DNA from 3 places in the Streptomyces sp. NBC_00631 genome. Region 1 is predicted to be linked to each of the others. Evidence: riboswitches for the same ligand, from Rfam matches in the RefSeq annotation. Region 1 holds a riboswitch; each other region holds the start of a gene.

Evidence for each region. Region 1 has a riboswitch for cobalamin ahead of OHB00_RS39520 (HoxN/HupN/NixA family nickel/cobalt transporter). Riboswitches for the same ligand answer to the same signal wherever they lie in the genome.
Region 2: linked by a shared signal. The riboswitch ahead of OHB00_RS12785 (cobalamin biosynthesis protein) and the one ahead of OHB00_RS39520 (HoxN/HupN/NixA family nickel/cobalt transporter) in region 1 are both predicted to bind cobalamin.
Region 3: linked by a shared signal. The riboswitch ahead of OHB00_RS04335 (CbtB-domain containing protein) and the one ahead of OHB00_RS39520 (HoxN/HupN/NixA family nickel/cobalt transporter) in region 1 are both predicted to bind cobalamin.

What each region holds. Positions count from the first base shown of each region.
Region 1 is NZ_CP107734.1:8,644,080-8,654,315, reverse strand. Features, by position in the region: gene OHB00_RS39545 (cupredoxin domain-containing protein) at 51-461, shown strand; gene OHB00_RS39540 (hypothetical protein) at 488-871, opposite strand; gene OHB00_RS39535 (methyltransferase domain-containing protein) at 1,270-1,653, opposite strand; gene OHB00_RS39530 (M56 family metallopeptidase) at 2,180-3,091, opposite strand; gene OHB00_RS39525 (hypothetical protein) at 3,931-4,353, shown strand; gene OHB00_RS39520 (HoxN/HupN/NixA family nickel/cobalt transporter) at 4,245-5,351, opposite strand; cobalamin riboswitch at 5,379-5,588, opposite strand; gene OHB00_RS39515 (ArsR/SmtB family transcription factor) at 5,670-6,032, shown strand; gene OHB00_RS39510 (hypothetical protein) at 6,130-6,324, shown strand; gene OHB00_RS39505 (ribonuclease J) at 6,552-8,237, shown strand; partial or broken gene OHB00_RS39500 (IMP dehydrogenase) at 8,846-9,040, opposite strand; gene OHB00_RS39495 (PP2C family protein-serine/threonine phosphatase) at 9,045-10,223, opposite strand.
Region 2 is NZ_CP107734.1:2,776,691-2,786,926, reverse strand. Features, by position in the region: gene OHB00_RS12790 (cobyric acid synthase) at 1-538, opposite strand, end outside; gene OHB00_RS12785 (cobalamin biosynthesis protein) at 535-1,485, opposite strand; cobalamin riboswitch at 1,585-1,727, opposite strand; gene OHB00_RS12780 (hypothetical protein) at 1,867-2,094, opposite strand; gene OHB00_RS12775 (anion permease) at 2,114-3,364, opposite strand; gene OHB00_RS12770 (lysozyme) at 3,509-4,267, opposite strand; gene OHB00_RS12765 (class II aldolase/adducin family protein) at 4,464-5,198, shown strand; gene OHB00_RS12760 (alpha/beta hydrolase) at 5,291-6,418, shown strand; gene OHB00_RS12755 (hypothetical protein) at 6,851-8,239, shown strand; gene OHB00_RS12750 (VOC family protein) at 8,250-8,663, opposite strand; gene OHB00_RS12745 (hypothetical protein) at 9,007-9,846, shown strand; gene OHB00_RS12740 (ABC-F family ATP-binding cassette domain-containing protein) at 9,940-10,236, shown strand, end outside.
Region 3 is NZ_CP107734.1:904,665-914,900, reverse strand. Features, by position in the region: gene OHB00_RS04350 (EfeM/EfeO family lipoprotein) at 1-1,040, opposite strand, end outside; gene OHB00_RS04345 (hypothetical protein) at 1,125-1,439, shown strand; gene OHB00_RS04340 (enoyl-CoA hydratase/isomerase family protein) at 1,530-2,585, shown strand; cobalamin riboswitch at 2,652-2,793, shown strand; gene OHB00_RS04335 (CbtB-domain containing protein) at 2,830-3,051, shown strand; gene OHB00_RS04330 (CbtA family protein) at 3,074-3,829, shown strand; gene OHB00_RS04325 (O-methyltransferase) at 3,943-4,599, opposite strand; gene OHB00_RS04320 (barstar family protein) at 4,746-5,132, shown strand; gene pgm (phosphoglucomutase (alpha-D-glucose-1,6-bisphosphate-dependent)) at 5,253-6,893, shown strand; gene OHB00_RS04310 (alpha/beta hydrolase) at 7,123-8,655, opposite strand; gene OHB00_RS04305 (serine hydrolase domain-containing protein) at 8,652-9,818, opposite strand; gene OHB00_RS04300 (RNA polymerase sigma factor) at 9,923-10,236, opposite strand, start outside.

The DNA of each region.
Region 1 (10,236 bases):
GCAGACCCCGTCCGGCGCGCAGCCTGATCCACCGCAAAGGAACTGCTCCCATGTCGTCCACACCTCACCGCCGGCGCACCGCTTCCCTGGTGTCGGCGGCAGCCGCCGCCCTGCTGCTGGCGACCGCCTGCTCCAGTGGGAACGGCAACTCCACAGCGACGTCCACTGCCACGGCCCCCAGCCCCGCCTCGTCCGCGACCACGGCCGGGGCCCCGCAGATCACGATGAAGAACTTCGCCTTCACGCCGACCACCCTGACCGTGAAGGCGGGCCAGAAGGTCACTGTGGTCAACGACGACTCCACCGCACACACCGTGACCGCCACGCAGGGCAAGGTCTTCGACACCGGCAGAGTCGCCCCCGGCAGGACGGGAACGTTCACCGCCCCGGCGAAGAGCGGCAGTTACCCCTTCGTGTGCACCTACCACGCCAATATGAAAGGGACGCTGATCGTGCGCTGAGGCACCGGGCCCGCACAATTTCCTGATCAGGAAGACCGCGTGGGCGGGCCGGGCTGGTCCGGGCCGCCGGGGTTCCGGCTGCCGTGTGTCGTGGCGGCCTCCTCTGCCCGGCGGGCCTGGGTGGCCTTCAGGTGGCGCAGCTCCGCCTGCAGAGCGCGGATCCGCGCCTCGATCGCTTCGTCGGTGAGCATGGTCGGCCCGGGTTCAGACCCTCCGGCATCGGTGACGGACGCGCCCGCGCCCGCGCGCCGGTCACGCATCATCACCAACACGGTGAGCGGACAGACCAGCAGGACCAAAAAAGGAACGGTCACAAGGTCCCAGGAGGCAGGCACCGCCAGCGTCCCGGCCACGGCGACGGCCAGTGGGACGAGGATCTTCTTGTTGAGGACCTTCTTGATCAGGCACACGTCGAGGCTCCTGACAGGCGGGGGCCGGCACCCTGAGTAGATCATTCCCCGGCCAACCGTCATGACGAATCTCCTTAGCACAGTAGTGCCACGACGACTTCCCCATACCCCACATGGGCCGGCCGACGGCCGCGGTGGCGAGCGGAGCACCCGCGGTGTTCAGCACCTACGGGGACGACTCGCCGCGCACCGGCGTCGGGTGGGCCACTTGGAGCGCACCGCACACTCGGGCACTCGCCCGCCCGATGTGGCCGCAGGCCCGCCGGGAGGGAGCGGCCGGGATCCTCCGAAACCCCGCTCTGCGAGGAGCCGCTGTCTCCGGCGCAGCCATGACGAGGGGCGCCACCGGTTCACGAGGTCGCCGGCGACCGCCGCGCTCTCACTGCTCCTGGCATGGTTCAGTGACCGCGGCGCAGTACCACCCAACTGCCCCAGCCGGCACTGGCCTCGATGGCCGACCAGTCACCGGGCAGAGCCGCAGCGACCTCTGCGGCGGGCAAGTACAGCGGCCCGTCCTCACCGAGCTGGTTGATCCACAGCACCACACCGTCGGGGGCCAGCACGCGGGCGGTCTCGGCGGGAAACAGCAGCATGTCGATGGCTGCCACAGCCGCGACCCGGGCGTCCGCCAGCGGAAGGCCGCCGGCATCGGCGCGCACGCGCATCAGCGAGCGTCCGGCGGCCTGGTGGAGCATCTGCTCGGAGAGATCCACGCTGATCACGCGTGGGAAGACTCCGCGCAGCAGCGGGGTGAACAGGCCGGTTCCCGACCCGATCTCCAAGCACGGGCCGTCAGGGAAGGGACCGCCGCGTTCCAGAGCGTCGCGCAGAGGGTCATCTCGGCCGGTGGCTCGGCCGGTGTCCCATTCCGCGGCTAGCTGGTCGAACTGGGTTGCTACGAAGCGGGCTGTCTCGATGTCCCAGGAGCGGCGACCGGCAGCCAGATCGCGGGCGAAAACACGGAAGACCTCAGCGGTTCCCGCTGGCGGGAGCGGCTTGCCGTGGGGGCTGGGACAGATGCGAGGCAACGCGGCAATCACGTATTCATTTCAGCAGGCAGGCCCCGAGGAAGGATCAATCCTGGGGCGGACAATCAATCTCCACCCCAGGGTGGAGGGGCACGCCCGGCCCGGACCGCCGCCACCCTGGGCCTGTACGGCCTGGCCGCGGCGATCCTCATCACGGTCGCCCGGTCCGGTCGCACCCGTCGCGTCTCACAGCCCCGGCAGAACTGACTGATGTGCCGCAGACGCGCCCGATCCTGCGCGAGTACGCGACCTGTTGGGGACGGTGCGGGTCCTGTAGGAGTCAGGGCACGCACGCCACCGTCAGGGGCAGCAGCGGAGCTGCGACAGTGGCCACAACGATGCCCAGCCATGCCACGCGGTGCGGCCGGGGCTGCGGTACAAGGACGCGCCGCAGCCGGATGAGGACCCCCGATCCACCCGCACCCAGAGCCGCCGCCGGCGCTCGTCCCGCCGCGACCTCGCACATCGCCGTCGCCAGCGCGTCCCTGGAGTGATGCCGCAGGGCGCGGTCGTCCGCGATCATCTCCAGCAGCAGGCTCGTCTGCTCCTTGGCGTGCCGGGCGAGCGGCAGACCGCGGAACGCACGCGAGAACGCGTCCACCAGGATCTTCAACAGGTGATGCCTGCCCGCGATGTGGGCGCGCTCGTGGTCCAGTACCGCGCGCAGCTGCTCCTCGGTGAGGATGTCCAGCGCGCCGCTGGTGACGACCACGCGGGCGCGGCGTCCGGCCAGACAGTACACGGCGGGAATGCCGTGGTCGACGATCGTGGCGCCGTACTCGGGCGCGGGTTCGCCGACAAGAGTGAGCATGTCCAGCTGGCGGTTGCTGGCACGTCGCGCCCGCCAGGCGCACCGGACCAGCCACCCGGCCGGCAGCAGGACGACCACGACGGGTGCCGCGATCGCCAGGGCGGCGTCGAAGGTGAGGGGCGCGTCGCCCGCCGACGAGGCGTCCGCGGGCAGTCCACATGCAGTGAGCAGCCCGATCATTCCGTCGTGCACATGCTGTTCGGCCGTCACTACGTGGTACACCGAGAGGGCGGTGGCGACAACGAACGTGACCATGAGGCCCTGCCATGCCAGGACCGCGGCAGCCGGCGCCCGGTGCGCCCACGGGGCCCTGGCCAGCAGGGGCGGCACCACGGCACCCACCAGGACCGCGTATCCGGCCAGCCCCGCGGCTGTGATCATGCGCTACTCCGCCTCTTCACCGCTCGGAGCGCCGAGCGTATCGCGTCCACTTCCTCCGTACTCATCTGTTCCACGAAACCGGCCGGCGCGCCCGCCGGGTCCGGCTCGTCCACGAGGGCGTCCTGCATGAGCACCGCTGCGCCTGCTGACGGGTACAGGTGTGCGTGCAGCCCCAGGCCCGGTCCCCTCCAGGTCACCCAACCGACGCACGGCGGCTTCCTTCGCACCCGGGCTGCGGCGCCCTCGGCACCGCGCAGGCGCCGGCCGCACGCAGGCGCCGTACGCGAGCGCGTGCAGACTCCGCGACCGCCGACCGCTCAACGACGTACGCAACGCCTTCCGCGATGGGCGGCGGACAGGGCGGCTGCTCGCCTCACGTGAGTCGCAGGCGAGCAGCCGCAGCGGGGTCAGTGGCCGCCGACGGCAAGTTCGTAGTCGCCGATCAGATCGCCGAGGAGGGTTCCGGCGGTCAGGTCGGGAGAAAGCGGCGAGCCGGGGTATGACGGAGCCCTTGCACACGCTCCCACCCATCCTGACCAGCCGCGCACGACGGAGCCCCGCCGACCGGACCGGCAGGGCCTCGTCGCGCTTTCAGGTGTCACGACAGCCCCTGTGAGCGGGGGGGGCCGACTGCAGCTGTCCGACCGGGTGGAAGACCTCCCGGGCCAGGTAGCGCTTGAGACAACGGACGTTCGGTCCCGCCCTGACCTGGGCCGCCGGCAAGCGGACCGAGCCGGCCGGCCGGGCGGAGGCCACCAGCCCCGAGGGCAGGAGCGTCACCATCGCCGCCTACGGCGACCGGCCAGAGCTGCCGGAGACCGCCCAGGTGCTCCGGCAGCATGATGCTCGACACCGGCGACCCGGTCACGGTCCTCGCCGGCGACTTCACCCGCGACGGCTCCTACAACCCGGCCTTCCTGTGCGACAAGAACGCGGACGGGCTGGTCGCCGCCGGGACGGAGTCCGACCCGGGCAAGCGGCAGGACGCGGCGACGAAGGCGCAGGCCGCGATCGTCGGCACCGACGCGGTGAAACCGCGTCTGCACCTGAAGGTCGTCGCGGGCATCGGTACGTCCGCCACCGCTCGGGACACACACGAGACGGCGGGCCGGGAAGCGCCGGGGCTTCCCGGCCCGCAGCCGGTCCTGAAGTGTCAGCTGCCCTCTCCCAGCCGGGCCGCCCACCGCTGTTCCACCTTGGCCAGCTTCCAGTACGCCACCGCGGCGGCCCACACCACGACGAACAGCCCGGCGATCACATAGCCGACGTTGCCCAGGTCCAGTCCGGCGATCCAGTCGGTCACGGCGTCGCGCAGGTCGAGCTTCTCGTGCAGCACGCCGACCAGTTCGATGGTGCCGATCAGAAAGGCGACGGCGATGGACAGCCCGGTGATGGTGAGGTTGTAGAACACCTTGCGGACCGGGTTCGAGAAGGCCCACTGGTAGGCGAAGTTCATGAAGGTTCCGTCCAGCGTGTCGAACAGGCTCATGCCCGCGGCGAAGAGGAGGGGGAGACAGACGACCGCGTACCAGGGCAGGCCCGCCGCCGCGCCCGACCCCGCCATCACCATCAAGGTGACCTCGGTCGCCGTGTCGAAGCCCAGGCCGAACAGGAAACCGATCGGGTACATCTGGCCGGGCCGGGTGATGGACCTGGTGAGGCGGCCGAGGATCCGGTTCATGAACCCGCGGGAGTCCAGGTGCCGTTCGAGCTCCTTCTCGTCGAACCTGCCTGCCCGCATGGCCCGGAACACCTTCAGGATGCCCACGAGAGCCACCAGGTTGAGCGCGGCGATGACGTAGAGGAAGGAGCCGGAGACGGTCGTACTGATGACGCCCAGCGTCCGGTGGGTGCTTGAGCCGTCGTTCATCAGCGTGCCGGCGATGGCGGCGCCGCCCGCCACCAGTGCCGCCATCACGACCACCACGCTGGAGTGGCCGAGCGCGAACCAGAAGCCCACCGACACCGGCCGTTTGCCGTCGGCCATCAGCTTGCGGGTGGTGTTGTCGATCGCGGCGATGTGGTCGGCGTCGAAGGCGTGCCGCATACCGAGCGTGTAGGCGGTGACGCCGAGCCCGATTCCGAACGCCTTGGAGCCGATCTCGTAGTGCCCAGGGACGACGAGCAGGAACAGCACCCCGAAGGCGACGACATGCAGGGCGGCGATCACCGCCATCAGCCCCGCCGTCCTGACGGTGTCCTCGCGCCGCCAGCGAAAGGAAACAGAATCGGTCTCGGTCCCGTTTTCGGGCAGGGCCATCAGGTCACGCTCCAGCACCTCGTGGATCACTTCGTGAGATGCCGTGGCCGGTCTCCTGGCTTACAGGTGCCGCGTGCCCGTCCCGGCCTTCCCGTCCGCCGTCGGCGGACAGTGACCGTACAACCCATGGGACGGGAACTCCCTGATCACAGTGGCGAGGGCCGCTCCGGCCTGAATCCCTCGATCCGCGAAGGACTTTCACCGGTCTTCCCGAGCACCACGGCTCCCCCACCGTACGGGGACCCGATACTCCCTGCATACCTGCGCAGCTACGCAGGTACGCAAGATCACATCGGTGCACCTGGGAGGATGGCGCGCATGCACCTCGTCCCCGCCGACCGTTCCGGCCGCCGCACCATCGACGGCCACCGGGTCTGCGACGCGATCGCCGCCATCGGCGAACCCGGCCACGTCCGCACCTGGGCCGAGCGGTTCTCTCTGCTGGCCGACCCCGGACGCCTCGCCCTCCTGCTGGCCCTGCACCACACCGGCCCACTCGCCGTCTCCGACCTCGCCGTGGCGACCGGCATGAACGACCCAGCCGTCTCCCAGGCCCTGCGTCTGCTGCGCGCCGCCGGCGTCGTGGCGGGCGAGAAGGAGGGCCGTGTGGTGCGCTACCGGGTTGTCGACCCCGTCACCGTCGACCTGCTGAAACACTGCACCACCGCCGGCACCGGCTGAACGCGGGGCTCCGGCGTGCTGTCAGCTGTCACACAGCCCGGCCAACGCGCCGCACAACTTCCGCAACGCCTCGGGTGCGCCGGCCCGCATGCTGTGCATGTGCACCCCCGCCGGCCAGGACGAGTACTTCATGCGCATCGGTGATGTCGTCGCGGGCAAGGACGCCCCGCCGCCGCAGCTGTCGGAGGACGAACTCGCGGAGCGCCGCCGCCGCGCGGCCGAGTTGGCCTCGACCTACCGAAACGAATCCCTGTGGCCCGCATGGCGGGCATGCCCGGCACCTGTCTGCTGACGGCCGACGGTCATCGGGCCCGGGTCGCTTTCGAAAGGTCGCCATGATCCAGCGGTCGGCCAGGCCCGGTCCCGCTTCGGACGCGCAGACAGGCGGCTGATTCTCACCCGCTCCGGTGAGTGTTTCTGTGGTGGCAGGACCAGGTATCCGCGCCGCGCTCATCGAGCCCTCGTCGGGGGACGGAGGCAATGAGTCACCCTGTCCCGCTCTCCGGGTACCGTCGGGGTATGAGTCATCCGCATCCCGAGCTGACCGCCGCGCCGCCCCTTTCCGAAGGAGGGCTGCGGGTCATCGCCCTGGGCGGCCTGGGCGAGATCGGCCGCAACATGACCGTCTTCGAGCACGCGGGCAAGCTGCTCATCGTCGACTGCGGCGTGCTGTTCCCGGAGGAGACCCAGCCCGGTGTGGACGTGATCCTGCCGGACTTCACCTCGATCAGGGACCGGCTGGACGACATCGTGGCCGTGGTACTCACCCACGGCCACGAGGACCACATCGGAGGCGTGCCGTACCTGCTGCGCGAGCGGAGGGACATTCCCGTCGTCGGCTCCAAGCTCACACTGGCGTTCCTGGAGGCCAAGCTCAAGGAACACGGCATCCGGCCGCGCACGGTGCGGGTGCGGGAGGGCGACCGGCGCGGCTTCGGGCCCTTCGACTGCGAGTTCGTGGCGGTCAACCACTCCATCCCCGACAGCCTCGCGGTCGCGATCCGCACCCGGGCCGGGATGGTGCTGCACACCGGCGACTTCAAGATGGACCAGTTTCCTCTCGACGACCGCATCACCGATCTGCGCGCCTTCGCCCGCCTCGGCGAGGAGGGCGTGGACCTGTTCCTCACCGACTCCACCAACGCCGAAGTACCCGGCTTCACCACCTCCGAGCGAGAGCTGAACCCGGCGATCGAGCAGGTGATGCGCACCGCGCCGCGCCGGGTCATCGTCTCCAGCTTCGCCAGCCACGTGCACCGTATCCAGCAGGTTCTGGACGCCGCCCACCAGCACGGCCGCAAGGTCGGCTTCGTCGGCCGGTCGATGGTCCGCAACATGGGCATCGCCCGTGACCTGGGCTATCTGAAGGTCCCCTCCGGTCTGGTCGTGAGCACCAAGGAACTGGAGAAGCTCCCGGACCACAAGGTCACTCTGGTGTGCACCGGCTCCCAGGGCGAACCGATGGCCGCGCTGTCCCGGATGGCCAACCGCGACCACGTGATCCGCATCGGCAAGGGCGACACCGTCCTGCTCGCCAGCTCCCTCATCCCCGGCAACGAGAACGCCATCTACCGGGTGATCAACGGACTCACCCGGTGGGGCGCCCACGTGGTCCACAAGGGCAACGCCAAGGTGCACGTCTCCGGGCATGCCAGCGCCGGCGAACTCGTCTACTGCTACAACATCGTCAAGCCCCGCAACGTCATGCCCGTGCACGGCGAATGGCGCCACCTGCGGGCCAACGCCGACCTCGCCATCCGTACCGGTGTCGACCCCGACCGGGTCGTCATCGCCGAGGACGGCGTCGTCGTCGACCTGGTCGACGGGCGCGTATCCGTCACCGGCAAGGTCCCCGCCGGCAACGTCTACGTGGACGGCATGGAAGTCGGCGGCGCCACCGAAGCGTCCCTCAAGGACCGCCTCACCCTCGCTGCCGAAGGCGTGGTCACGGTCGTGGCGATCGTCGACGCGGACACCGGCGCCCTCGCCGAGGCCCCCGACTTCCTCGCCCGGGGTTTCGTCCACGACGACACCACCTTCGAGCCGGTCATCCCCGTCATCGAGAAGACCTTGGCCACCGCGGCCGAGGAAGGCGTCGGGGACGCGCGCCAACTCGAACAACTCGTCGCCCGCGCCGTGGCGAACTGGGCGTTCCGCACCCACCGCCGTCGGCCCCTCATCATCCCCGTCATCATCGACGCCTGAGCCGGTCCGGGGGCACGGCTCCCGGTTCCGGCCGCGGCCCCGCCAACGCCGAGGTCGGACACGGGAATCAGCGACCACCCGCCCCGGGGCTTCGCCACCGTGGCCGGGCCGGATCTCGTCCAGCCTGTGCAACGTGTCCTCGCAGAGGGTGACGTCCAGGGCGCGGCGGCTGGTGGCGAGTTGCTGCGTGGTGCGGGGGGCGCTCGTGGCGCGCGGCCGGCGGCAACTGCAGGGGCCGCGGTGACCAGGAGCCCGCCCGCACCCGCGAGGGCCACGGCGAGGGCCATGGCGAGGGCCATGGCGAGGTCCAGGACGAGGTGCCCTTTTCCGGCCGCCGCTCCGACAGCCGTCCCGAGACGAAGCCGGACACCATGAAGGCGGCCGTAGCAGCGCACCAGCCTGCCGCCGGAGTACAGGGTCGCGGCCGGCTGCCTGGGCGATCACGATGCCCACCGCGCCGGCCAGGCTCTGCGGGTCAGGCGACGGTGGTGGTGTCGATGACGAAGCGGTAGCGGACGTCGGAGGCGAGGACGCGCTCGGCCGAGGCCGACGGCCGCGACCTTCTTGCCGGGTCCGGCGCCCCAGCGGCGCAGGGGGGCGTAGGTGGTGATGCCCGCGCGCAGGCCGACCGCGCCGTCGCCGGCCACCACGGCGGTGGAGCCGGGCCGGACCTCGGCGGCGTCGACGGCGTCGACCGCGTACCAGCCGGTGCCCATCACGTCGGAGACGGCGAGCAGGCCGGCCCAGAACTCCTCGCCGGGCCCCTCGTCGGTGGCGACCAGGGTGCCCTGGGCGTTGGGGACAGCTTCAGCCGTCTTCGCGCCGCGGACCGTGCCAGTCCAGGACGAGGACGGTGGCGTCGTCCCTGAGGTTTCCCCGGCAGGCATCCAGCACCGCGCTGGTCAGGCTGCGCACGGCTTCCCTGGGGTGTGAGGTGCGAGTGTCCCACACGAGGGATGCCAGGTCGACGGCTCCGGCGCCGCGTTCCTGCATGCCGTCGGTGAGCAGAATCAGACGGTCGCCGGGGCGAAGCTGGAGTTCCTGGACACGGTAGGCGTGGGGGGCTGCCACGCCGAAGGGGAGGTCGACTGCGAGCTGTATCTCTTCGGCCTCGGTGGCGCCTCGGCGTAGGCGCAGGGGCCGGGGATGCCCTGCGTTGACCAGTTCGCAGGTGCCGGTCGAGAGGCCGATGCACAGCAATTGTCCAGTGGCCAGGCCGCGGCTGTGGGTCAACAGGGCGTCGTGGGCGCGTTGCGCCTGCTGGAGTGCGTCACAGCCGCCACGGCGGGCGCCGCGCATGGCGCCGACCAGGAGCGTGGCGAGCAGCGCGGAGTGGGTGTCGTGTCCCATGGCGTCGGTGATGGACAGGTGCAGTGTGTCTCGATCGAGTGTGTAGTCGTAGGTGTCCCCGCCGATGTCGTCGGCCGGCACCAGCCCTGCCGCGAGGGTGAACTGGGGAGCCTCGCAGCAGGAGGCTGAGGGAAGCAACTGGTGCTGGATCTCGGCGGCCAGGCTGGTCTGGGTGGTGCGCCGGCCCGCGTGGTAAAGATCGGTGAAACGGCGGTCCGTGACGATGATGTAAGCCAGTGCGTGCGCCGCGTCTTCGATCTGCGCAAGCACGGTGTCGTCGGCGTTCTGCAGCGTCGCCTCCAGCAGACCGATGCAGTCGCCGCGGTTGGTCACCGGCGAGATCACGCGCCGCCCGCCCTGGCCGTCCGGTTCCACGCGCTGGCGCTGGCTGCGCAGGACTGCGTCGTAGACACTGCCCTCCAGGTCGATCCGCTCGGCAGCGCCCTCCATGTCATCGTCGGCCTGCGTGATCAGGCGCAGCAACCGCCGGCCCACGAGGTCGACGAACAGGAACGACACACGCTCCGCACCGAAGCGCTTGCGCAGGTCGTTCGCAAGTACCTCGACGGACTCCCCGGGCGGTGCCGCCTCAGCGGCGGCCAGAAGCTGCCCCAGTTCCAGATCCCCGCCACGCATGGCAACCTCCTAT
Region 2 (10,236 bases), 5.9 Mb from region 1:
TGCCGAAGAACGACGCGAACACGCCCCCGCGGTCGATGTCCCCGACCACGAGCACGGGCAACCCGGCATTCCGGGCGATCCCCATGTTCACGATGTCGGTCCGGCGCAGGTTGATCTCCGCCGGACTGCCGGCTCCCTCACAGATCACCGCGTCATACGTGCCCCGCAACTCGGCGAGGCAGTCGAGCACGGTCCCGAGCAGCTTCTGCTGCCGCCCGCCGTGGTAGCCACGCGCACTCAGCTCACCGACCGGCTTGCCGAGCAGCACGACCTGACTGCTCTGCTCGCCACCGGGCTTGAGCAGCACCGGGTTCATCGGCGCGGTCGGCTCCACCCGGCAGGCCTGCGCCTGCATGGCCTGCGCCCGCCCGATCTCGGCCCCGTCACGCGTCACGAACGAATTGAGGGACATGTTCTGCGCCTTGAACGGCGCGACCTTCACACCCTGCCGCACCAGCCACCGGCAGATACCGGCGGTGACGACGCTCTTCCCGGCGTCGGAGGTGGTACCGGCCACGAGGAGGCCTCCGTTGTTCATGACGCCCTTCCCCGAAGCGATCCGCGCAGCAGGGCCGCAGCCGCGCTCACCCCCCACGCCAGCCATCCCACCCGCCGCGACAACCGCACCGCCCGATCGATGTCAGCGACTTCCACAGCGCGCCCCTCCCCGTTCAGCACCGGCCGATGCTCCACTCGCCCCCCGTACGACAACGTCCCCCCGAGCCGTACCCCCAACGCCCCCGCGAACGACGCCTCCACGGGCCCCGCGTTGGGGCTCGGATGCTTCGCGGCATCGGCCCGCCAGGCCCGTACCGCTCCCTTGGGGTCCGTTCCGGACACCGCGGCCAGCACGGCGGTGAGCCGCGCCCCCGGCCATCCGGCCACGTCGTCCAGCCGCGCGGAAGCCCACCCGTACCGGCGGTGGCGGGCCGACTTGTGCCCCACCATGGCGTCCAGGGTGTTCACGGCCCGGAACCCGAGCAGCCCCGGCACACCCCCAACGGCCCCCCACACCAGCGCCCCGACGACCGCGTCGCTCGTGTTCTCGGCGACGGACTCCACGACCGCCCGTGCGATCCCGTCGGCGTCCAGGGCCTGCGGATCCCGCCCGCACAGATGCGGCAGCCGCGCGCGGGCCGCCTCGACGTCGCCCGCCTCCAGGGCCCGCCCGACGGCGCGGGCCTCGCGGGCGAGCGAAGTGCCGCCGACCACGGCCCAGGTGGCCGCGCCGGTGAGGGCCACGGACGCCGCGGTGGACGGTCGTACGATCCGCTGGGCCACGGCGCCCAGCGCCACGGCGCCGCCGGCGCACACGGCGGTGTGCAGCGCGCCCCACCCGCGGTGGTCCCGCCACAGCACCCGCTCCACGGCCCCGGCCGTCCGGCCGAACACGGCGACCGGATGCCCCCGGCGCGGATCGCCGAGCAGCAGATCACCGAGAAGGCCGGCGGCGGCGCCGTACGCGAAGACGCGATCGGCACCCATCGGCTCAGCCGGCCGCGGGGTGGGGGAACGACCGGGTACTGAACCTCGAACGGCAGCCGTGCATGGCGATATGTCCTCACTCAGGGTGTCCGCGCCCTGGTTCGACGAGACCGGCGGTGAGAGTTCCTGGCTTCCGGGGACTGCTACCCCGGTGACAGTGGCGGGACCGCGCCGGATTCACACCGGCTTCCTCCCTTGCCGCCGTACATGGCTCCGGAAGTCCACCACGCCCCTGGAAGACCCGTCAACTTGCCGTTGACCTGGGAGGGGAGTGTGTGGGAAGGCCCACACCGGTTACCTGCCGAGGTCTGTGGGGCATGCCGAAGGCTCCTCTCCGAGCGGATGGAGAGGAGCCTTCGGTGGGGGCGAGCCCCTGTTGTGTCAGGCCTTCGCCACGATCAGGTGGATCCCGTAGGCCACCGCGGCCGCGCAGCCGGCGAAGCAGAGGTAGGCGGCCGTCACGGCCAGGGCGGCGGAGTCGCCCTGGGCGGTGGCGCGTTCGCGGGCGGAGAGGCCCTTGATGCCGAGGGTGAACAGGGCCACCAGGCCCACCGTGACCACGAGGCTGACGCCGAAGACGGAGCCGATGGCTGCCCAGTCGATGTTCATGTCGCTTCTTCCTCGGGGGTCAGACGGTGGCGGCCGGGTCGGTCGCGGGAGCGGCGGGGGCGGTAGCGGGGGCGGGGATGGTGGCGACGAGATCGTCGGTGACCGGGCCGGCGGGCGGCGGGGTCACGGCCGCGATCGCCGTGGTCACCACGCCGGCCGGCTCGGCGGTGTCGGCGTCGTTGACGTTGCCGCTGTCCACGACCTCGCGGCGGGACAGCTTCCAGATGCCGGCGCTGGTGGCCACCAGGAAGACGGCGACGAGCGCGGTGCCCCAGTCGCCGAGGTCCGTCACGGACTCGGCGAGGGCGCCGACCAGCGCGGCGGCCGGGAGGGTGAGCAGCCAGGCGACGACCATGCGGGTCGCGGTGGACCAGCGGACCGTGCCGCCCTTGCGGCCGAGGCCCGCGCCCATCACGGAACCGGAGACGACGTGCGTGGTGGAGAGCGAGAAGCCGAGGTGCGAGGAGGCCAGGATGGCGGTGGCCGCGCTGGTCTGGGCGGCGAAGCCCTGCTGCGGCTGGAGGTCGGTCAGGCCCTTGCCCATGGTGCGGATGATGCGCCAGCCGCCGATGTAGGTGCCCAGCGCGATGGCGAGGCCGGCCGAGAGGATGACCCAGGTGGGAGGGTTCGAGCCGGGGGCGATGGAACCGCCCGCGATCAGCGCGAGGGTGATGATGCCCATCGTCTTCTGCGCGTCGTTGGTCCCGTGCGCGAGCGAGACCAGTCCGGCGGAGGCGATCTGGCCGGCGCGGAAGCCCTTGCGGGTGGCGTTGTCGTCGGCGTTCTTGCCGATCGTGTAGGAGAGCCGGGTGGAGAGCATCGCCGCGAGGCCCGCGACCACGGGGGCGGCGACCGCCGGGAGCAGGACCTTGGTGACGAGCACGTCGCCGTGGACCGCGCCGAAGCCGGCGGAGGCGACGGTGGCACCGATCAGGCCGCCCATGAGGGCGTGCGAGGAACTGGAGGGCAGGCCCACCAGCCAGGTGACGAGGTTCCAGAGGATGGCGCCGACGAGCGCGGCGAAGATGACCTCGGGACGAATGCCGTTCTCGTCGACGAGACCCTTCGAGATCGTGTTGGCGACCTCCACGGAGAGGAAGGCGCCCGCCAGGTTGAGCGCGGCGGACATCGTCACCGCGATCTTGGGCTTGAGCGCGCCGGTCGAGATGGTCGTGGCCATCGCGTTGGCGGTGTCGTGGAAACCGTTCGTGAAATCAAACGCGAGTGCGGTGACCACCACAATCGCGAGGATCAGCGAGAAGCTTTCCATTTACCCAGGCAATCTTTCGAAGTCATTGGTTGTTGGACCGTAGGCAACCTGGGTGAACGGTAGGTGAACTGGGGTGGGCTTAGGGGTGTCAGTGATGGGGGGTCGTCATTCCGCTTCCGGTCCGGCGACCCAGTCGCCGCTTGGTCAGTGGCCCCGGGCGAACGCCCTCAGCCGCCCCGGTGAGCCGTTGAAGAGATTCTGGTCACCCGGCAGGCTGCCGCTGTTGCCGTACTGCCAGAACGTCCAGGAGGACCATCCGGCCGGCAGCGTTCCCGCCTCCGCCGAGCCGTGCCGCGCGATCCACAGCGCGTGGTCGGCGGCGAACGCGCCGCTGCCGCCGGTGCAGAGGTCCCACCAGTTGGTCGTCGTGTAGATCACCGGCCGCCGGCCGGTCTCCCGCCGCAGCTCGTCGCTGAAGGACCTGATCCAGCCGACCATCCCGGACGGGCTCAGGCCGTAGCACCTGTGCTTCTTGTCGTACGGGTTGTACTCGACGTCGAGCGCGGGCGGCAGCGTCCAGCCGTCCGCCGTCCAGGTGCCGCCGTTGCTCACGAAGTACGCGGCCTGTGCGGCGCCCGACGACTGGTCCGGCCGGGCGAAGTGGTACGCGCCCCGGACGAGGCCCGCCTGGCGGGAGCCGTTGTACTGCCGGCCGAAGTACGGGTTGCGGTAGGTGGTGGACTCGGTCGCCTTGATGTAGACGAACACGGCGCCTTTCGCCTTGGCGTCCGGCCAGTCGACGTTCTTCTGGTGCGAGGAGACGTCGTGCCCCCTCGGTGTGCTCGCGGCGGAGGCCGGCGTCCCGGCGAGCGCGGGCGCGGTCCCCGCGAGGGCGAGTGCCGCCGCGGCCGCCGCGAGGACATGAATGCGGTGGCGGGTCGACGGAGTGCGGTCACGGGCCACGTTTCCCCCCGGAATGGCGGCGTGTACGAAAAATCGTCCAGAGAATATTGGAAGATCGGCGTATGATCGGTGATCTTCGGCCAAGCCTAGAAATGGAATCCTTTGTGGGGTTTTGCGCTCTACTGGATTCCGGACGTCCGGCCTAAAGTGCCCCGCCGTGCAGGGCCGTTGAGGCGCCGGCTGGCAGGATCGGGCCATGGCTGAACACCGGCGGGACGAGCGTGACCAACGGGGCGGGCGCGGCGGCGCACAGGGGGTGGCGGAGCCCCGAAGACGGGATGCGCGGGCGGCGGAGGTTGACGCGTGGCGGGAACTCGTCGCCACGGCCCGCCGCACGGTGTCCGACGGGCTGGTCGTCGGCACCTCCGGCAACGTCTCGGTCCGCGTCGGCGACACGGTGCTGGTCACGCCGTCGGGCGTGCCGTACGACCGACTCACCCCCGACGACGTCACGGGCGTCGACCTCGCCGGCCGCCAGGTCCTCGGCACCCTGGTCCCGACCAGCGAACTGCCGATGCATCTCGCGATCTACGGCAGCACCGGCGCCGGGGCCGTCGTCCACACCCACGCCGTCCACGCGACGGCCGTCTCCACGCTCGTCCCCGAGCTGCCGGCGATCCACTACATGTCCGCCGCCCTCGGTGGCGCCGTCCGGGTCGCCCCCTATGCGACGTACGGCACCGACGAGTTGGCCGAGAACATGCTCCGCGCCCTGACCGACCGCTCCGGCTGCCTCCTCCAGAACCACGGCACGATCACCTACGGCACCACCCTGACCCAGGCCTACGACCGCACCGCCCAGCTGGAGTGGATGTGCCACCTGTGGCTGACGGCATCCACGGTCCCGGGCCTGACCCCGACCCTGCTCTCGCCCGGCCAGGTGGCGGAGGCGGAGGAGAAGCTGAGGGGATACGGCCAGACAGAGGGGTGAACCCCGGCCTGACGGGAAGACGGGTCCAGTGGCTTCGTCGATTTCTCCTTCCTCCACTGGCCGACACCGGAGTCCGCCCGGACACTGGACAGGTGCGCCCAGTCAAAGTCACGGCCGCCGCCGTCGGTGCCGTACTCGCCGCCGGTGCGGCCGGCGTGGCCGCGGGGCGGTTGGCCAGTGACGCCGCGCTGAAGGCACCGCCCGGCCGGCCCCTGCCCACCGAACCCCGGCTCACCGTGCACGGCACCGCGGCCGGCCGCATCACCCTCACCCGCGACCTCGCCTCGCTGCGCCCCGGCACCTACGGCCTGGCCGGCGACGGCTCGCACGCGGTCGTCGGCGCCGTCCTGGAGTCCGCCGCGGACACCGCCGACACCGTCGTACGACGGCTGGAGCGGGTGACCCACGGCACGTTCGAGACCGGAGACAACGCCTGGCTCACCGCCAACGTCCACGTCGGCAACCCCGGCACGGCCCTGGGCCTGGAGTACGCCGACATCGACCTGCCGGGCGAACTCGGCCCGCTGCCCGCCTGGTTCGTGCCCGGCCACCGGGAGACCTGGGTGATCGCCGTGCACGGCCTCGGCACCACCCGCGAGCACCCCATGAACGTCATGCCGTTCCTGCACGCCCTGCGCCTGCCGGTGCTCGCCCTCGCCTACCGCGGCGACCTCGGCGCGCCACGCCCCCCGGACGGCCTGAACCACCTCGGTGAGAGCGAGTGGCGCGACCTGGACGCGGCGATCCGCTACGCCCTCCGCTACGGCGCCCGCCGCGTCGTCCTGTACGGCTGGTCCACCGGCGCCACCATGGCGCTGCGTGCCGCCGCCCACTCGGCGCTGCGCGAGCGGATCTCCGGGCTGGTCCTCGACTCCCCGGTGCTCAGCTGGGAAGCCACCCTGCGCGCCCTCGCCCAGGCCCGGCACACCCCCGAGCCCCTGCTGCCGCTCGCGGTGCGCGCCGCACAGGGCCGCGCCCGCCTGCACGCCGACCATGCCGGTGACCCCGTCGACCCGGAACACCTCACCGTGCCCACCCTGATCGTGCACGGGCCGGACGACACCGTGGCCCCCTGGGCGTACTCCCGGCGGCTCGCCGAGCGGCGGCCCGACCGGGTGGCCCTGCACACCGTCCCGGACGCCCCGCACGGCGCGATGTGGAACGCCGACCCGGAGGAGTACGAGGAGCGACTGCGCCGGTTCCTCACGCCCCTGATGTGACACCCCGGGGCGTGCGCCCCCCTGGGCGTGTGCTTGCGTGTGCACCCCGATGTGCGCTCCCCGATGTGCGCGACCCTCGGCGCGTGGGCTCGCCGCGCGCGCCCCTTCGGCTCCCATGACAACCCCCGATGTGATTCTTCCCGCACCCGCCGGTCCTTCCCCTCCGCCTCCCCGGCCGCTCCTCGTCACAAGCCGGAGACCCCGATTCCGGCCGGTTCCAAAGGTTCCGTTTAAGCCCGTACCACTGGCCTGAACACGTCTCCTCGCCTCCCCTCCCACCCCGTGCGTTGGCCAGCCCCGTCGCCCGCCGTGACATTCCGTTTGGGTTTTCGGACCGTCAACCGGAAGACTGCACCCGTGACGTCCCGTATCCCGCGCGACTCAAGGCTTCGACTCGTCCGAACGCGACCCCTGGCCGCCGCCCCCCGAGCGATGAACCAGCGGCCCGCGCGCCGCCCCGCACCCCGCCCGCCGGAGGGCACCCCGGCCCCCGCCGAGCTGGCCAGAATGGCACGCTCCGGCCTGGCCGGCGCGGCCCGCGTCGCCCACTGGGCCGACGCCGCACTCGGGCCCGGAAGCGACGGCGCGACCGCCGACGGCAAGGCCACCCTGTCCGACGCGTCCGCCGAACGCGCGTCCGAAGACCTGGGCCTGACCGTCGCTCAGGTCCGCGCCGACTGGGACACCGCCCGCCTCGCCGGTCTGGTGGAGGTGCACGGCGACAGCGCGCGTCCCGGCTGGCGCCTGCGCGCCTGGGACCGGGACGACAGCGCCGTGCTGCGCGGCTGGGTCGCCCTCTTCGACGCGTGGTCGCTCGCTCACCCGGAGCCCGCGGAGTTCGAGCCGGCCGCCGTCGCCGAGGTCGTCTCGGCCATGCCCCAGGTGCTCTCCTTCCTCCAGCTGTCCGCCGGTCCCGTCCCGGTCGAGCAGCTCCTGGATCTGCTGGGACAGCGGGTCACCGAACTGCGCACCGAACGCTGCGAGGTCCCCTACGAGACGGAGAACGGCACCGGGACCGCCAAGCCCCTCGCCGCCGTGCGCTCCGCCGACGCCGCCCCGGCCGCCCACGTCCCGGCCGAGGACCCAGCCCCCGCCGACGAGGCCGAACTCGCCCCCCTCCTCGACTGGTCCCTGCACGCCCTCGCCTCCGTCGGCGCGCTGACCTACGGAGACGGCCAGGCCACCCTCACCCCGCTGGGCAGCTGGGCGGTCTGGGTCAAGCTGGAGCAGATCTGCGTCGCCGCGCAGAGCCCCGCCGGGAACATCGAGGTCGCCGCCGAGGAGATGCTGCGCGGCTGCGCCCAGCTGCGCCCCAACGCGGCCCGCGCCGAGTACCGCGCCTGGCTCGCCGCCCGCCCCGTCGGCGGCGCCGTCACCGAACTCGTCGACGCCGCCCGGGGCGAGGACGCCCTGCTGCGCGGCCTCGCCTTCGAGGCGCTGCGGGTCGTCGGCGCCCCCGCCGAACCGGACGTCCGCGCGGTCGTCGACGAGCCGACCCTGCGGCCCTATGCCCTGCTGTGGCTGGCCGAGCACGACGGGGTCGACCCCGAGGACGCCCACGAGGTGCTCACCCGGGAAGAGGCGACCTGGCTCTGGGTGGACACGGCCGCAGCGGTCGCCGACCACGGTGAGGCACCGCTGCTCGTCCGCCACCTTGAGTCGGCACTGCAGCCCACCGTCCCCGCGCTGCTCGACGAGGTGCGCGCGGTCGGTCACCCGCGCACGGTGCAGGTCCTGGTCGCGCTCGCCGCCGCCCACCCCGACCCGGCACTGGCCAAAGCCGTCCGCCGGGCCGCCTTCCAGGTGCACACCGGCGGTTAGGGATGCCGGATCAGGCGGCTATCTCCGGGGCGTACGTGCCGAAGCTCCAGATGTTGCCCTCGACGTCCCGGGCCATGTAGTCCCGCGAACCGTAGTCCTGGTCCGTCGGGGGCATCAGGATCTCGGCGCCGTGGTCCGCGGCGCGCTGGTGGTGTGCGTCGACGTCGTCCACGACGATGTACACCCCCGTCGGGCCCGCGCCCTCCATCGCCGCGTCGAACCGGCCGCCGCGGCCCTTGGAGCCCAGCATGATCGCGCCGTTGCCCTGCACCAGCTCGGCGTGGAGCACCATGCCGTCCTCGCCCTCGTACACCGACAGCTCGGTGAAGCCGAAGGCCTCCGTCAGCTGCTTGATCGCCGCCTTCGCGTCCGTGTACAGCAGCGACGGATAGATGCTCGGCCGCCCGCCACTCGTGCCCGCCATCCCGATCACTCCCTTGTGCGTCGGTCCCCGAAAGCCGTCGTTCCGGCCTGGTCCCCAGTCTTGCACCCGGCACTGACAACGCCTCAGGCCCGGACCGACGTTGCAGGTCAGCGCCTCATCGGAAGCAGCCGGCCGGCTGCTTCTCGGTCGGACCGCGACCTCTCAACGAGCCCGTGAGGTGCGGTACATGCCACCGGGGGGACTGCCGTCTGCTCGCGCCGCCCGAACGGGCGACGTCCCGCCCCGCCCCCGCGTCACGTCCGCCCGCTCGTCACGGGCGTGGCTACGCTCTGCGCCTGACGCAGGCACAGAGGCGCCCGACCGGGCTCCGAAGGAGTGAGGGGTGGCCGTTCTGCAGCACGGGAGGACCGAGCCGTCCGACACGGAGGACCGCCCGGAGCAGCCTCCGACCGCCGTCCGGCACGGGACTCCGACCGCCGTCCGGCACCGGAATCCGACCGCCGTCCCGAGGCAGCCTCCGTCCGGCCTCCCGGGAGGACACCCCGCCCGCACCCCCCTCAAGGGCCTCCTCGCCCTCGCTCTCCTCCTCGCGGCCGTGCTCCTGCTCGTCACAGGCGCCCACCGGATCCGCCCCGCCCCGTACGGCGACCACCTCACGCCCGGCCCGCCCGCGCCCGGCGCACGCGCGCGTGGCGACCTCGTCGAGGCGTACGACGGGCGGACCCTGCGGTGGAGGTACGCCCGCGTGGGCCGCCGCCCGCTCAGCGTGCTGCCCACGCGCGGGCAGGCGATCACCGTCTGGGACGACGGGCTCGTCACCGACACCGACGGCCGCTCCGTGCGCTGGCACCGCGCCCTGCCCGCCGCGACCGGCTGGCTGCGCGCCCGGGGCGGCGCCGGTGTCCTGCGGCTCCTGGACGGCGGCATCCTCGCGATCGTGACCCCGGCCCGCATCGCGGCGTACCGCACCGGCGACGGTGACCTGCGCTGGGTGCTGCCCGCCCGCGCGGGCTGCGCGTTCCGCCCCGAACGTGCCGTACGTCACGGCTCCGCCCTGCTCGTCGCCCAGCCCTGCGTGCACGGTGCCTGGACCGCGCAGCTCGTCGCCGTGGACGACCTGGGCGGAATCGCTCCGCACCGCACACCGCTGGGCAACGACCCGCCCCGCGCGGGGCGTCCCGAACACCCGCGCACCGAAAAAGCGCTTGCGCCGCCCCGTTAGACTTGTCCCATGGCCATTCTCCTCGCGCATTAGACGGCGGGAACGTCCTCAGCCGTCCACCCGTCAAAAACCCGTACGCCCTGGAGTCTGTCCGTGATCTCCGCCTCCGGTATCGAGCTGCGCGCCGGTGCCCGCATCCTCATCGAGAACGCCACCTTCCGGGTCGCCAAGGGCGACCGCATCGGCCTGGTCGGCCGGAACGGCGCAGGCAAGACCACCCTCACCAAGGTCCTGGCCGGCGAGGGCATCCCGGCCGCGGGCACCGTCACCCGCTCCGGCGAGGTCGGCTACCTCCCCCAGGACCCCCGCACCGGAGACCTCGACGTCCTGGCCCGCGACCGGGTCCTCTCCGCGCGCGGCCTCGACGTACTGCTGCGCAAGATGCGCGAG
Region 3 (10,236 bases), 7.7 Mb from region 1:
GCCCGCTTCAGCTCGCTCTCAAGACCGGCCAGACCGGAGTACCGGCCGGCCAGCAGCGGGTGCAGCCGGGACATGACCTCCACCGTGCCGTCCAGGTTGGCGCGGGCGGTGGCGAGGTTGCTGCCGCTGCCGTAGTCGGTACGGCCGGTCAGCTCGAACTGCACCGTGTTCTCCAGGATCTCGTGCGCCCGCAGCCCCAGCTGGGCCGGGTCCATCCGGGTCTGCGCCCAGTCGTCGCGCAGCGCGGTGACCGCCTTCACCAGCGCGGCCGCCGGACCGCGCAGGCCGGCGGCGGACTCGCCGTGCCACAGCCCGTACTCGATGCGGTGGAAACCGGTGAAGTCCTTGTCGTGCACCCCGCCGGGCAGCCCCGCGTCCGTGCCGTTGATCGCGCCGTCGGCGTCGCCGAAGGCGTCGTACGCGGCGCCCAGCCGCTCGTACTCCAGATGCGCCGGCAGCCAGGCGGTGCGGGCGGCGGCGAGATCGCCGCGGTCGATCGCGGCCCGCAGGGTCGTCGTCAGCCGTACGACGTCGGACAGGCCGCCGCCCACCCACTTCTGGTAGGCGAGCGCCGGCGGGATCAGGTCGTGCTCGGTGACCGGGGCCGCGGCCGGGCCGCTGCGGCCCCTGGCGATGCGGACGGTCGGCCCGGTGACGGCGTCGGCGTCGTCGGGCACGCACTTGAACGCGTACGCGCCCTTGCCGAGCCGGACGGTCAGCTCCCGGGTCGTGCCCGGCCCGATGTCCTCCACCTCGCCGTACACGGCCTGGCTCTTCGGGTCCTCCAGGAGGACCTCGGCCGACCCGTCGGTCGGGTTGTGCAGGTCGAAGACCTGGACACCGGGCACCGGCGTGCTCCATCCGCGGCCGCAGCGGCTGGCGGACACCTCCACGGTGGTGTGCGGCAGCGCGGCCGGGGCGGCGTGTGCGGGGCGTGAGTCGTGCGTGAGCGCCAGAAACCCGGCCACCAGGCATACGACGGCGACACCGACGACCGCCCAGGGACGCAACGACCTCCAGCTGAGGCCGGACAACACCATCCCGAGCTCCCGGGGATTCGTACCGTTCGTGATCGCCTCATGTTAGGCAGCCCTTTGTACTCGAACGGCCGTCCAGGGAAACCCATGACCAAGAGTTCCCTGCGGGTTCACCGGACCTCCAGGGGACCCGCTCCGTCGGTACCGGCCGAATGGACCGGGCTCGGTGCCGGGCCGGTGATCGGCGAAGCGGTCGTATTCGCCACCTGGCAGGCGTACGCGCTCGGCCACGGCGAGCCGTGCCTGCTGTGGTCCTTCCTCGTGGTCGAGGCGGCCTTCGGCGTGGCCCGGCTGTGGCCGGGACGGTGGACCCCGAGGACGCGGCGGCCGCCGGGCACCGCCTGGTCTCCCCAGCGATGCGCGAAGGGCCGGTGTGTCAGGGACCGGACGGTCGCGAGATGATCGTCCGTGACCCACCCGTCCAGCGACCCCGGAAGGAACCGACGAGACCATGCGCCTCATCGTGGCCCGCGGCCCGGCGGAGGTGTCCGGATGACCGGCGCCGAGGAACACGTCCTGCTGCACGTCAGCGGACGGGCCGCGCACATCACGCTCAACCGGCCGAAGGCCATCAACGCGCTGTCGCACGCGATGGTGCGCCGCGTCGACGAGGCACTCACCGCCTGGGAGCACGACCCTGCCGTCCAGACCGTGGTCATCACCGGAGCAGGGGAGCGCGGCCTGTGCGCCGGGGGTGACATCCGTGCCGTCCACGACGACGCCCGGGACGGTGACGGGTCGGCCGCGGCCGCGTTCTGGCGGGACGAGTACCGGCTCAACGCGCGCATCGCCCGCTACCCGAAGCCGTATGTCGCGTTGATGGACGGGATCGTGATGGGCGGCGGCGTCGGCGTCTCGGCGCACGGCGGCGTCCGGATCGCCACCGAGCGGTCGCGGATCGCCATGCCGGAGACCGGGATCGGCTTCGTGCCCGACGTCGGCGGGACGTATCTGCTCGGCCGGGCGCCGGGCGAACTGGGCACCCATCTCGCGCTGACCGGCGGGCAGATCGGCGCCGCCGACGCCCTGCTGTGCGGACTCGCCGACCACTACATGCCGTCCGGCTCGCTCCCCGCGTTCGTCGCCGACCTCGCCGTCCTGCCCGTGCCCGAGGCGCTCGCCCGGCAGGTGCGGCAGGCGCCGGACGGGGAGTTGGCCGGGCACCGGGCGTGGATCGACGCCTGCTACCCGGCCGCCACGGTCGAGGAGATCGTCCAGCGGCTGCTCGCGCACGGCGACCCGGCGGCGAAGGAGACCGCGGACACCCTGCTGTCCAAGTCGCCCACCGCCCTGAAGGTCACGCTCCAGGCACTGCGCCGGGCCCGGCGCCTCGGCTCGCTGGAACACGTCCTGGACCAGGAGTTCCGCGTCTCCTGCGCGGCTCTCGCCACCCATGACCTGGTGGAGGGCATCCGAGCCCAGGTCGTCGACAAGGACCGCACCCCGCACTGGTCGCCGGCCACCCTCGCCGAGGTCACCGATGCCGTCGTCGACCGCTTCTTCGCCCCGCTCGGCGAGCGCGAACTGGGTCTGGCCCCGCCCGCCTGACCCGCCCGGGCGCCGCTCACCAGGGGCGAGATGAAGATCACGGCTGGTGAGGCGGTCTTGGCCGTGCCCCTGACACGCGGTACGGTCTGTCCGATATCGACGACGGCGAGACGGAAGCCGGTGGAAATCCGGAACGGTCGCGCCACTGTGTGCAAGAGCCCGAGGGCTGCTTGTGAGTCAGACCCGTGGCCGTCGTCCTGTGCACCACCGAGATGGGACGCGAACTCCCAGAGGAGGTCCTGCCATGGCGCAGACCGTCGCTCCGCCGACAGCCACCACCCCCGCCGTTCCCGCCAAGCTGCCGCTGTCCGCGATAGCTCCCTGGGCGGTCTTCTTCGGCATCCTGATGCTGGTCCTGCTCTACTTCGTCGGCGCCGAACAGGGCGCCACCTCCGTGTTCAGCGGCACGGACGTCCACGAGTGGGTGCACGACGCCCGCCACCTGCTCGGCTTCCCCTGCCACTGACGCGAGGGACGCCGTACCACCCATGAACTCCGCAACGGTCCGGAGCCTCCTGGTGCGGGGCATGCTGGCCGGTCTGGCCGCCGGTCTGCTCGCCCTCGTCGTCGCCTGGCTGCTCGGTGAGCCGAACGTCGACAAGGCGATCAGCTTCGAGGACGCCCACTCGCACGAGCACGAGATGGAGGTCGTCTCCCGCTCCCTGCAGTCCACCGCCGGCCTGGCCACCGGTGTCCTGGTCTACGGGGTCGCCTTCGGCGGCATCGCCGCCCTGGCCTACTCCTTCGCCCTCGGCCGCGTCGGCCGCTTCTCGCCACGGGCGACCGCGCTGCTGCTGTCCGGCTGCGCGCTCGTCGCCGTGTACGTGGTGCCGTTCCTGAAGTACCCGGCCAACCCGCCGTCGGTGGGCGACCCGGACACCATCGGCAAGCGGACCACGCTGTACTTCCTGATGATGCTGCTCAGCGTGCTTCTCGCGGTCGCCGCCACCATCCTCGGCAAGCGGCTCCGGCCACGGCTGGGCACCTGGTGGGCGACCGTGCTCGCGGTGGTCGCGTTCGGCGTCGTCATCGGGCTGGCGTACCAGTTCCTGCCGGTCGTCAACGAGGTGCCGAAGGACTTCCCGGCCACCCTGCTGTGGCGGTTCCGGCTCTCGGCGCTCGCCATCCAGGTGTCGCTGTGGGGCGGATTCGGCCTGCTGTTCGGCGAGTTGGCCGAGCGCGTCCTCAACCCGAAGCCGGCGAAGGCGCCGGCCGCCGCGCGCACGGCGCCCGCTCCACGCTGACCGGCACACCGAACGACACGCGAGGGCCCTCCGGATCCGTCCGGGGGCCCTCGCGCGTTCGCTCACCCGTCCCGCCCCGACGCGTCCGTCGACTCGGCCCGCACGTGCCGGTCTCAGGCCCCGACGGACGGTCCGACCCGCACGGACAGCTCGGTCGAGCCCTTGAGCGGCAGGGAGAGGGTGCGGAAGCCGTTGGCCGGGTCGCGGACGTAGTCCAGGTAGTCGGGCTCGGCGTTGTCGTTCATCACCAGCGCGCCCGGGCGCAGTTGAGGTGCGATGTTCTCCATGACCTGGCGGGCCAGCGAGGGGCCGGAGTCGACCGGCCACCCGTCGATGAGCGCGAAGTCGACGGGCCCGCCCAGGTCGCGCAGCGTCTCGCGGGCGTCCCCGATCCGGAGGTCCACCAGGTCGGCGAGGCCGGCCTCGGCGAGGTGGCCCAGGGCGGCGGCCGCCTTCTCCGGGACGATCTCGGAGCCGATCACCGTGCCGCCTCCGTTGTCCCGGACCGCGGTGGCGAAGTAGAGGGTGGAGACGCCCAGAGAGGTGGCGAACTCGACGACCCGGGTGGCGCCGACGGCCCGGCACAGCAGATAGATCAGGTCGCCCTGGGCGGGGTGGATGGAGAAGCCGACGTCGGTGAAGGCGTACGGATCCCGGGTGCCGCCGCGCGGCCCGCCTCCGGCGGGACGGCGGCGCTCGGCCTGGATCCGGTCGAGTACGGCCTGGACCCGGGGATCCTGCAAGGGACTGGTGGCGTGCTCGGTCGACATCCCGAACCCCTCGATTCCTGCGTCAATGTCATCGATACAGTCTGAGCAGTATCACGATATATCGATGCGGCGGGCTGTGGTCCTGGCGGGGTGATCTCCTCCGCAACCAATGCTTGCGGCCGGTACGCCGTCGTATCCTGCGGGCCGTGACGGAGACCTACGTACTGGACGGCACCGCGATCACGACCCTGGAGGACTTCTGGCGGGTGATCGGCGAAGCGGTCAACGGGCCCGGCGGCTACTTCGGCCGTAACCTCGACGCGTTCGCCGACTGCCTCAGCGGCGGCTTCGGCACGCCCGACGACCGCGACTTCGTCTTCGAGTGGCGCGACCACGACACGTCCCGTGCGTATCTGGGGCATGCGGAGACCGCCCGCCAGCTGGAGATCCGGCTGGCCCGCTGTCACCCGTCCAACCGCGCCGCAGTCGCCGCGGAGTTGGCCGAGGCCCGCGCCGGGCGCGGAGCCACCGTCTTCGACTGGCTGCTCGACATCTTCGAACAACGGGCCCCGAACGCGGTGAGACTGCTGTGAACCGGTCGTGAACCCACCGTGTCTTCGGCGCGCGACCGGCGCCGCACTCGCGTCCGCGGCCGCTGACAGGGAAAGATGGGCCGCGAGCGATCGATCAACGACTGCGGAGGAAGTGGACTCATGCCGGATGAGCGAGCGGGCCGGCCGGCGGCTCCGGAGGACCTCGTCGACGTGGCCCGGCTGGTCACGGCCTACTACGCACTGCACCCCGACCCGTCCGACCCGGGCCAGCGGGTGGCGTTCGGCACTTCGGGACACCGCGGATCGTCGCTGACGACCGCGTTCAACGAGGACCACATCGCGGCCACCAGCCAGGCCATCTGCGAGTACCGGAGCGGCCAGGGCACCGACGGCCCCCTCTTCCTGGGCGCCGACACCCACGCCCTGTCCGAGCCCGCCAAGGTCACCGCCCTTGAGGTCTTCGCCGCCAACGGCGTGACCGTCCTGATCGACAGCGCCGACGGCTACACCCCCACCCCCGCCGTCTCCCACGCCGTCCTCACCCACAACCGGGGCCGTACGGCCGGTCTCGCGGACGGGGTCGTGGTCACCCCCTCGCACAACCCGCCGGCCGACGGCGGCTTCAAGTACAACCCGCCCAGCGGTGGCCCCGCCGCATCCGACGCCACCTCCTGGATCCAGGACCGCGCCAACCAGATCATCGCCGGCGGGATGAAGGACGTACAGCGGATCCCGTACGAGCGCGCGCTCGCCGCCGCGGCCACCGGCCGGTACGACTTCATGGGCGTCTACGTCGACGACCTGCCCAGCGTCCTCGACCTCGACGCGGTCCGGGCGTCCGGACTGCGCATCGGCGCCGACCCGCTCGGCGGCGCCTCCGTCGCCTACTGGGGACGGATCGCCGAACGGCACAGCCTCGACCTCACCGTGGTCAACCCCTACACCGACCCCACCTGGCGGTTCATGACGCTGGACTGGGACGGCAAGATCCGCATGGACTGCTCGTCGCCGTACGCGATGGCCTCGCTCATCGAGAAGCGGACCGAGTTCCGCGTCGCCACCGGCAACGACGCCGACGCCGACCGGCACGGCATCGTCACCCGCGACGCCGGCCTGATGAACCCCAACCACTACCTCGCCGTCGCCATCTCCTACCTCTACCGCCACCGCGAGCAGTGGGCGGCCGGCGCCGGCATCGGCAAGACCCTGGTCTCCTCCTCGATGATCGACCGGGTCGCCGCCGACCTCGGCCGTCGGCTGGTCGAGGTCCCGGTCGGGTTCAAGTGGTTCGTGGACGGACTGGTCAGCGGTGCCATCGGGTTCGGCGGCGAGGAGTCGGCCGGCGCCTCCTTCCTGCGCCGGGACGGCTCCGTGTGGACCACCGACAAGGACGGCATCCTGCTCGCCCTGCTCGCCTCCGAGATCACGGCCGTGACGGACAAGACGCCGTCCGAGCACTACGCCGACCTCACCGCACGCTTCGGCGAACCCGCCTACGCCCGCATCGACGCCCCCGCCACCAGGGAGGAGAAGGCCCTCCTCGCCAAGCTCTCCCCGGCCCAGGTCACCGCGGAGACCCTGGCCGGCGAGGCGGTCACCGCGGTGCTCACGGAGGCACCGGGCAACGGCGCCGCGATCGGCGGCATCAAGGTGACCACGGAGAACGCCTGGTTCGCGGCCCGCCCGTCCGGCACCGAGGACGTCTACAAGATCTACGCCGAGTCCTTCCAGGGCCCCGACCACCTCGCCCGGGTGCAGGAGGAGGCCAAGGCGGTGGTGATGACCGCACTCGGCGGCTGACGCCTCGGCACCTCCGGAAGCTCCGCGACGGAGCGGTGGTCAACTCGCGTAGGCACGGCGGCGGGCACGGACCGGGGCCAGGTCCGCCGCGCCCCGGCCGGTGCCCACGGACGAGAGGTTCGCGGCCGGGTGAGCGGCGCGGTGAGCGCGCTCCGTGGCACGAGGCGGGCCACCGACCGCTGTCCGGGCCGGCGCGGCCCGCCCCGGCCACGGGTGCGGTGGGAGGAGCTCAGGGCGTCGGCGCAGAACGCGCGGCGCAGGTGACGTCCGCGGCCGGCAGCCGGCCGGTGGCGAGATACGCGTTGACCGTCGCGTCGACGCAGCCGCTGCCGTAGACCCCGAACACCGCGTGCTGGTCCGCACCGCGCAGGGTCACCAGCCGGGAGGCGGGCCAGTCGCGGTGCACCGCCTGGGCGCCCTCGTAGACGGTGCGAGGGTCGCCGGTCGCGTTGACGAGGAGGGCGGGCAGGTCGTCCCTGATGGTGGTCGGGCGTTCGCGCGGCGGGTCCCAGAAGGCGCACGGCCCGATGTTGTTGGTCACCGGCCCGAACAACGGGTCCTGCGCGCGGGCTAGTCGGACGTCACGCCAGTAGGTCTCCGGGTCGCGGGGCGCGCCCACGTCCCCGCAGAGGAAGGCCATCTGCACACTGCCGTACGCCGACTCGGAACCGGTCAGCATGAACCGGAGCGTGTCGGCGAGCCATGGACCCGGGTCGACCGGCCTGCCGTCGGCCGCGTCCCGCAGGTCGCGGACGGCCGCCGCGAAGTCGCCGTACGCCGCGTCGTTGTCCTGGGAGAGGCCGCTGAAGACGACCATCGGTGTGACGCTGTCGTCCACCCGGTAGCCACCGACCCGCAGCGGGGCGCGCTCGGCCGCGGCCTGGACCCGGTCCACGACCGCCAGTACCGCCTTCGGGCTACGGCCCAGGCCGTAAGTCGTGTCGCGGGCGGCGGCCCAGGCGGCCCAGTCCCGCAGTGCGTGCCGGTTGGCGGGCTCCGAGCCGCGCAGCAGGCGAGGGCTGTACCGGTCGGGGTCGGCCACCCCGTCCAGCACCACCCGGTCCGTGCGCTTCGGGAACATCGTGGTGTACACCTCGCCCAGGTAACTGCCGTACGAATAGCCGAGGTAGGAGATCCGCCGCTCACCGAGCGCCGCACGGATCACGTCCATGTCCCGCGCGGTGTTCCGGGTGGTGACGTACGGCAGGACGTCGCCCTCGTACTTCCGGCAGTCGCGGGCGAGTTCCTCGGCGAGGGCGGTCGAGCGGTCGAATCCGGCCCGGTCGTGACCCGGACCGCGGATCCCCGACCCCGTGGGCCAGTGGCAGTCCAGGGTCGTGCTGCGGCCGACGAAACGCGGGTCCACGCCGACCACGTCGTACCGCTTGCCCACGCCTTTCATCGCCTCCCGCACCCACGGCGGGTCACCGATCGTCTGCCCGCCGGGCCCGCCGCTGTTGAGCAGCAGCGCACCCACGCGGTGGGCGGTGTCGGTGGCCCTGATGCGGGAGACGGCGACGGTGACGGTACGGCCGCCCGGGTCGTCGTAGTCCAGCGGCACGGTGACGTCGGCGCAGCGGGCGCCCGCCTTCCGCAGCGCCTTGCCGGTGTCGTCGCCCGGGCCGAGCACACAGCTCTTCCAGGTGAGGCGCTGGTGGTGGTAGCGGGCCAGCGGGTCCGGGGCATGGGTGGCGGCCGGTGTGGTGCCGAGGGCCAGGGCACTCGCCAGGGCCAGGGCGGCCGTGGCCGCGAAGCCGGTCATGCGGAGCTCCTTTCGGTGGCGCAGACAGACGTGTCGATGAGGTTCTGGAAGTCCAGTTCGGCCTGGAGACTGTCCGGGACCCGGTTCAGGGCGACGGCCACGCTGTGCCCGCCGGGGCCGACGGCGACCAGCGCGCGATGCCCACCGGGCACGGTCCCGGCGTGCCCCCACCACACGCCGCCGCACGACAGCGGCGACGAGATCAGCCCCAGCCCGTACCGGGCACCGGGCCACAGCCGGTCCGGATCGGCGGCCACCGTCCGTTTCATCTCCGCCAGTCCGGCCGCGGGCAGCAGCCGGCCGCCGAGCAGCGCGGTGGCGAACCGGGTGAGATCGCCCTGCGTGGAGACGAGGGCACCGCCGACCCCGCCGAAGGTCATGTTCCAGTCGGTGCCGTCGACGCGCCGCCCGTCGGCGGACGTGAAATAGCTGTGGGAGTACGGCCCTTGGATGCGGGTCTCGTCCCCCGGCCAGTAGGTGTCGCGCAGCCCGAGAGGTCGCATCACCCGGCGGCTGATCTCGTCCTCGGGGCGGTGTCCGGTGACCTTCCGGACGAGCAGGCCCAGCACCAGGTAGTTGGTGGTGGCGTAGTGCCAGCGCCGTTGCGGGTGCGGGAGTTCGAGGGCTCGGGTGATCAACTCGCGCGGTGCGAAACGGCGGTACCGCACCCGGTCCGGGTGCTCCCACTCCGGTGCGTCGAGATGGTCGGGCAATCCGCTGGTGTGCCGCAGGAGTTGCCGCACGGTGATGCTCCGGCCGTCGTAGCCGTGGGCGTCGATCAGGCCGGGCAGGTAGTGGTCGACGGTGGCGTCGAGCGCGAGCCGGTGCTCCGCGGCGAGCTGCAGGACCACCGTCGCGGTGAACGTCTTGGTGACGCTGCCGACGCGCAGCCGGTCGGTGGTGTTCATCGGGCGGCCGGTGCGCAGGTCGGCCGTGCCGGCGGCCGCGGTCCAGCGCCCGCACGGGCCGTCGGCGAGGACCGAGGCGCCGGTGATGTGATCGTCGGTGGTCAGTTCGGTCAGTGCCCGGCGGACACCGGCGTGCGGGCCGCAGCGCTCGGCGAGCTGCGCAGGCGACGACCGTGCGACGGCCGCCGGTGCGGACGCCAGCACGAGCGCCGCCACCGATAACGCCAGGGCGGGCTTGAGGGAGAACGTTGCCATGTGCCCTCACGCTAGGCACGGACCGCCCCGCGATCACTCCGGTGGGCTGCCGCATCCAGCCGGGGGTCAGCCCCCGTCGGAGCCTGCGGCGAACCCCCCGGCGGCTACGCCCGCCGGCACTCCGCGAGGCGCTTCTCCAGGAACCTGCGCTCCGCCGCGTTCTCCGCCGACTCCAGCGCCCGCGCGTACGACTCGGCCGCCTCCCGCATACGTCCCATGCGCCGCAGCAGGTCGGCGCGGGTCGCGGGCAGCAGGTGGTAGCCGGCCAGGTCGCCCGCCGCCTCCAGCTCCGCCACCAGGGCGAGCCCCGCCGCACCGCCCTCGGCCATGCCCACGGCGACCGCGCGGTTCAGCCGGACCACGGGCGAGGGGACGTACCGCTGGAGTTCGCCGTAGAGGCCGGCGATGTCGGCCCAGT